Regions from separate parts of the Mesorhizobium sp. SP-1A genome, predicted to be linked through region 1. Evidence: riboswitches for the same ligand, from Rfam matches in the RefSeq annotation. Region 1 holds a riboswitch; the other holds the start of a gene.
The links. Region 1 has a riboswitch for thiamine pyrophosphate ahead of thiB (thiamine ABC transporter substrate binding subunit). Riboswitches for the same ligand answer to the same signal wherever they lie in the genome.
Positions count from the first base shown of each region.

Region 1 (3,405 bases):
CCGCCGCGTGCGGCCCCGGTCCAGCCACACCGTCGAACGCGAGACGCGTTCCAGGAAGCGGCGGTCGTGCGAGATGACGACGAGCGCCGACGAGGTGCGGATCAGCTCCTCCTCCAGCCATTCGATGACGGAGAGGTCGAGGTGGTTGGTGGGCTCGTCGAGCAGCAATATATCAGGCTCCGGCGCCATCACGCGGGCAAGCGCGGCCCGCCGCGCCTCGCCGCCGGAAAGGTCCGTCGGACGCTCCTCCCCCGTCAGTTCCAGATGCTCCAGCAGATAGGTGGCGCGGTGCGGATCGTCCGCCGGCCCAAGCCCGGCCTCGACATAGGCGCGCACGCTGTCGAAGCCTTCCATGTCCGGCATCTGCGGCAGGTAGCGCACCGTGGCCGAAGGCTGGCGGAACATCTCGCCGTCCTGCGGCTCGACCAGACCGGCGGCGATCTTGAGCAGCGTCGACTTGCCGGAGCCGTTGCGGCCGACCAGCGCGATCTTGTCGCCCGGCCCGGCGGCCAGATCGGCACCGTCGAGCAACGGCGTGCCGCCGAAGGTCAGCTTGATGCCGGCAAGGTTGAGGAGCGGAGGGGCCATGTCAGTTACGCGTTTCCCGGTGACTTATGATAGGCGTTCGTTTTCATTTGATATATCAATTGATATATCAGATTGTACGCGGCACTCATGCTCGCGAGGGATGGGCAAGCAGCAAGGCCCGGCCATGGCCGAGCCCGATCTCCAGCCGGCCGCGCACCTCGTTGGAAAGGGTGAGCGAGGAGCCGAACGGGACTTCGACGTTCGCGAGCGGCCACTTCGCCCCCTGAACGGTGAGGCCGGAAAGCCCGGAAAACGCCAGCACGGAAAACAGCGTCCCGTCTTCATAGTCGAAGGCGGCCCGGCCCGGCAGCAGCGGCACGCCCTCCTGCGCGCCGCTGGTCAGCAGCACCGTGGTTCCGGCCTCGGCAAGCCGCAGCGCCAGCGCCATGTGCAGAAAGGCATGGTCCGCCCGCGCGCCGCCGAAGGCACCCGCCAACACCAGCGAGGTCGCGCCCTGCTCCAGCGCGGCGGTCACGGCCAGTTCGCCGTCGGTCATGTCCTTCTCCGCCGGGAATTTCCGCTGCGGGACGATGGCGAGGCTGGCCGGAAGATCCGGCGGCGCGGAATCGAAATCGCCCACCCAGAGCTCCGGCGTCACGCCGAACTGCAAGGCATGGAGGATGCCGGAATCGGCGGCGATGACGCGGCTGCCGGCGATCTGGCGGTCGAGGCGGGGCGTGCGCGCGAGGTCGCCGCCGAGCAGGAGGGTGAAACGGCTCATGGCCTCGCCTTACCAGTCCGGTCGGCCAAACGGAAGGCCGCGCCTCGGGCGCGGCCCGCTCGCCTGCGCAAAGGCTGCCTTGCAGGCCCTGCAGCGCGCCCGCGCCGCAAACTTAGCTTGCGCGGCACCGCGGCCCGCCCTATGTGTCCGGATGCTCTAACGGGGTGCCGGACGCTGCGCGCGGACCGGCTGAGAGGCGTGATCGCCAACCCGCTGAACCTGATCCGGTTTGTACCGGCGGAGGGATTAGACGTTCGGAAACCCGGCGCCTCAATTCCCGCAACACCTGCAAGGAGGCGCCGATGCGCAAGATACTGTCGTTCCTGCTTCCCGCCCTGGCGCTGGCCGCCACGGCCCTGCCGGCCGCGGCGAAGGACAAACTCACCGTCTACACCTATGAAAGCTTCACCGCCGACTGGGGCCCCGGCCCGGTGGTGAAGAAGAATTTCGAGGCTGCGTGCGACTGCGAGGTCGATTTCGTCTCCGTCGCCGATGGCGTCGCGCTGCTCAACCGCGTCAAGCTCGAGGGCAAGGCGACCAAGGCCGACGTGGTGCTCGGCCTCGACACCAACCTGACCGCCGACGCCAGGGCGAGCGGCCTTTTCGTGCCGCATGGCAAGGTTGGAGAGGTCAACGTGCCCGGCGGGTGGAACGACGCCATCTTCGTGCCTTTCGACTACGGTTATTTCGCCGTCGTCTACGACACCGAGAAGCTCAAGAACCCGCCGAAAAGCCTGAAGGAACTGGTCGAGGGCGACCCGAGCCAGAAGATCGCCATCCAGGACCCGCGCACCTCCACGCCGGGCCTCGGCCTGCTCCTGTGGGTCAAGTCGGTCTATGGCGACAAGGCCGCGGACGCCTGGGCCAAGCTCAAGGGCCGGGTGCTCACCGTCACGCCCGGCTGGAGCGAGGCCTACGGCCTGTTCACCAAGGGCGAGGCGCCGATGGTGCTGTCCTACACCACCTCGCCGGCCTACCACATGGTCGAGGAAAAGACCGATCGCTACCAGGCCGCCTCCTTCGAGGAAGGCCACTATCTTCAGGTCGAGGTCGCCGGCATCACCACCACCGGCGCGAAGAACCCGCTGGCGCAGAAGTTCCTGGCCTTCATGACCGGGCCCGACTTCCAGGACGCCGTTCCCGAAACCAACTGGATGTTCCCCGCCGGCAAGACCGACAAGCCGCTCAATCCGGCCTTCGACAAGCTCGTGAAGCCCGCCAAGACGCTCATCTTCAGCCCCGAGGAGGTCGAGAAGAACCGCAAGGCCTGGGTGGACGAATGGCTGTCCGTCATGAGCAAATAGAAGGATTGCCAGGGTGATCGCCGGCCTTGACCCCGCTCTGGCCTACCGGCCAACGGCCGCACGGCTTCCGCCAATCACCGGAGCAGTGGGATGGGTAGCGGCCGCGAAGCTGCCGATCTCCCCCCTTGAGGGGGAGATGGCCGGCAGGCCAGAGGGGGGTGCCCGGTAGTGATGGCCTCTCCCGATTTCCGCATCTTTGCCGGCATCCTTGCCCTCGCCTTCATCGGCCTGCTGATCGGCGGCGCCTTCGCCGGCCTCGCCGCCGAAGGAGCAGGAGATTTCGGCAGCGCGGCGCTTGCCTTCGACGCCTATCTGTTGCGTGTCGCGCGCTTCACGCTGTGGCAGGCGGCGCTTTCCACCATACTGTCGGTCCTGCCCGCACTGCTGGTGGCGCGGGCGCTGTCGCGCCACCCGCGCTTTCCCGGCCGCGAGTTCGTGCTTCAGCTCTTCGCCGTGCCGCTGGCCCTGCCCGCCATCGTCGCGGCGCTCGGCGTCCTGGCGCTCTATGGCAACGCCGGCTACTTCACCGGCATTTTCGGTAGCCTGTCGGGCGGCGCCTGGCCCGGCATCTATGGCCTGTCGGGCATCCTCATCGCGCATGTCTTCTTCAACATGCCGCTGGCCACGCGCCTGTTCCTGGAAGCCCTGCAGACCATCCCGGCCGACCAGTGGCGGTTGGCCAGCCAGCTTGGCATGGACGCCCGCTCGGCTTTCCGGCTGGTCGAATGGCCGGCGCTGCGGCAGTCCCTGCCGGGCGTCGCCGGGCTGGTGTTCATGCTGTGCATCACCTCC
Region 1 is NZ_JAVXZD010000004.1:10,070-13,474, reverse strand. It holds gene QU595_RS18335 (ABC-F family ATP-binding cassette domain-containing protein) at 1-588, opposite strand, end outside; gene QU595_RS18330 (thiamine diphosphokinase) at 674-1,309, opposite strand; TPP riboswitch at 1,460-1,572, shown strand; gene thiB (thiamine ABC transporter substrate binding subunit) at 1,612-2,613, shown strand; gene thiP (thiamine/thiamine pyrophosphate ABC transporter permease) at 2,785-3,405, shown strand, end outside.

Region 2 (3,405 bases), 580 kb from region 1:
AAGGCGCGCCAGAACGCGCATCGGATCGACTGGGCGGCCTATGACGCGCCAAAACCTTCTTTCCTCGGCACCCGCGTGTTCGAGACGTGGGACCTGGAAGAACTGTCCCGCTACATCGACTGGACGCCCTTCTTCCAGACATGGGAGCTGAAAGGCCGCTATCCGAAGATCCTCGAGGATGAAAAGCAGGGAGCGGCCGCGCGCCAGCTTTTCGAGGATGCGCAGGCGATGCTGAAGAAGATCATCGCGGAAAAATGGTTCGCCCCGAGGGCCGTGATCGGCTTCTGGCCGGCCAACGCGGTGGGCGACGACATCCGGCTCTTCACCGACGAGAACAGGTCGCAGGAGCTTGCTACCTTCTTCACGCTGCGCCAGCAGCTTACCAAGCGCGACGGCAAGGCCAATCTCGCCTTGTCGGATTTCGTAGCGCCTGTGGAAAGCGGCAAGCCCGATTATGTCGGCGGCTTCGTGGTGACGGCCGGCATCGAGGAGGTGGCGATCGCCGAACGCTTCGAACGGGCCAATGACGATTATTCGTCCATTCTGGTCAAGGCGCTGGCCGACCGCTTCGCCGAGGCCTTCGCCGAGCGCATGCATGAGCGCGTGCGCAAGGAATTCTGGGGCTACGCGCCGGATGAGGCGCTGACGGGCGACGACCTGATCGCCGAAGCCTATCAGGGAATCCGTCCGGCTCCCGGCTACCCGGCACAGCCCGACCACACCGAGAAGGCGACGCTGTTCGGCCTGCTCGATGCGCAGAACAATGCCGGCGTTGCGCTCACCGAAAGCTACGCCATGTGGCCGGGTTCGTCTGTGTCCGGCCTCTATTTGTCGCATCCCGAGAGCTATTATTTCGGCGTCGCCAAGGTCGAACGCGACCAGGTCGAGGACTATGCCCGGCGCAAGGGCATGGCGGTGGCAGATGTGGAACGCTGGCTCGGGCCTGTCCTCAACTACACGCCCGCGCCGCTTTCCGAAGCGGCGGAGTAGACGCGGGCGCACTTCACCGGCACTTCCGAAAGCCTCTTTCGGAAGTGCCGGCCAAAGGCATTGACAGGGCGGCCGGCTATCGCCCAATCTAGAGGCGTCACCAGGGGAGTCCCGACAAGGGGCTGAGAGACTGCTGGCTTCGTGCAGCGCAGTGACCCGTTGAACCTGATCCAGTTCATACTGGCGTAGGGAAGGTGCAAGGGCTCACTGGCCGCGGTCCGTCACAGGACCATTGGGGAAAAGGGTAAGGCGCCCTCCCCGGCTAAGCGTTCTTATCCTCCTTTCGGCATCGAACTGGGTCTCCAATGCAATCGGGCAAAGGAGGTCCCAAATGAATGCTCCCGTGAATATCGCGACCCTCACCGTCACCACCGGCTCCCTGCCGGCGTCGCGCAAGGTCTACAAGCCGGGCACGATGCACCCCGGCATCAGCGTGCCGATGCGCGAGATCGACGTCCATCCGAGTGCCGGCGAGCCGCCGGTGACGGTCTACGACTCGTCCGGTCCCTACACCGATCCCGCCGCTGCCATCGCCATCGAAAAGGGCCTGCCGCGCATCCGTAAGGACTGGATCGCCGCGCGCGGCGACGTCGAGGCCTATGACGGCCGCATCGTGAAACCGGAGGACAACGGCTTCGTGTCGGGCGACAGGCTGACGCCGGAATTCCCGGTGCGGCACCGGCCCTTGCGCGCCGCGCAGGGCCGCGCCGTCACCCAGCTTGCCTATGCCCGCGCCGGCATCGTCACGCCCGAAATGGAATTCGTCGCCATCCGCGAGAATCTCGGCCGCGAGAAGCTGCACGAACTGGCGCAACGCGACGGCCAGTCTTTCGGCGCGGTGATCCCGGACTTCGTGACGCCGGAATTCGTGCGCGACGAGATCGCGCGCGGCCGAGCCATCATCCCGTCCAACATCAACCATCCCGAGAGCGAGCCGATGATCATCGGCCGCAATTTCCTGGTGAAAATCAACGCCAATATCGGCAATTCCGCCGTCACCTCGTCCATGGCCGAAGAGGTGGAGAAGATGGTCTGGGCGATCCGCTGGGGCGCCGACACGGTCATGGACCTGTCCACCGGCCGCAACATCCACAATATCCGCGACTGGATCATCCGCAACGCGCCGGTGCCGATCGGCACGGTGCCCATCTATCAGGCGCTGGAGAAGGTCGGCGGCATCGCCGAGGACCTGACCTGGGAGGTGTTCCGCGACACGCTGATCGAGCAGGCCGAGCAGGGCGTGGACTATTTCACCATCCATGCCGGCGTGCGGCTGCACCACATTCCGCTCACCGTCGATCGTGTCACCGGCATCGTCAGCCGCGGCGGCTCGATCATGGCCAAGTGGTGCCTGCATCATCACCGCGAAAGCTTCCTCTACGAGCATTTTGCCGAGATCTGCGACATCGCGCGCGCCTATGACGCGTCGTTCTCGCTGGGCGACGGCCTGCGCCCCGGCTCCATCGCCGATGCCAACGACGCGGCCCAGTTCGCCGAACTGGAGACGCTGGGCGAGCTGACGCAGATCGCCTGGGCCAAGGATTGCCAGGTGATGATCGAAGGCCCCGGCCACGTGCCGATGCACAAGATCAAGGAGAACATGGACAAGCAGCTCGAGGTCTGCGGCGAGGCGCCTTTCTACACGCTCGGGCCGCTCACCACCGATATCGCGCCGGGCTACGACCACATCACCTCGGGCATCGGCGCGGCCATGATCGGCTGGTTCGGCACGGCCATGCTCTGCTACGTCACGCCCAAGGAGCATCTGGGCCTGCCCGACCGCGACGACGTCAAGACCGGCGTCATCACCTACAAGATCGCCGCCCATGCCGCCGATCTCGCCAAGGGGCATCCGGCCGCCAAGATCAGGGACGACGCGCTGTCGCGGGCGCGCTTCGAGTTCCGCTGGGAGGACCAGTTCAACCTCTCGCTCGACCCGGACACGGCGCGCGCCTTCCACGACGAGACGCTGCCCAAGGAAGCCCACAAGGTGGCGCATTTCTGCTCCATGTGCGGGCCGAAATTCTGCTCCATGCGCATCTCGCACGACATCCGCGACGCCGCCCGCCAGGAGGGCGAGCGCAAGGCCGGCATGGAAGCCATGGCGGAGAAATTCCGCGATGGCGGCGATCTCTACATGCCCCTGGACAAGGCCCCGGCGAAGGAGCCGGAGGCCGCGTCATGAAGGTGCTGGTCAAGGGGGCCGGCGTCGCCGGCCTCACCGCCGCGCACGAGCTCGTCCGGCGCGGCGCGCAAGTCGTCGTGGCCGATCCGCGCCGCGACGCGGCTGCGGCCGCGTCCTGGTATGCCGGCGGCATGCTGGCGCCCTGGTGCGAGCGCGAAAGCGCCGAGCAGCCGGTGCTGGATCTCGGCATCGGCGCCGCCGACTGGTGGGAGGGCGCCCTGCCCGGCCAT
Region 2 is NZ_JAVXZD010000004.1:591,980-595,384, reverse strand. It holds gene metH (methionine synthase) at 1-990, shown strand, start outside; TPP riboswitch at 1,083-1,200, shown strand; gene thiC (phosphomethylpyrimidine synthase ThiC) at 1,322-3,175, shown strand; gene thiO (glycine oxidase ThiO) at 3,172-3,405, shown strand, end outside.
Region 2: another riboswitch for thiamine pyrophosphate. It lies ahead of thiC (phosphomethylpyrimidine synthase ThiC); the one in region 1 lies ahead of thiB (thiamine ABC transporter substrate binding subunit).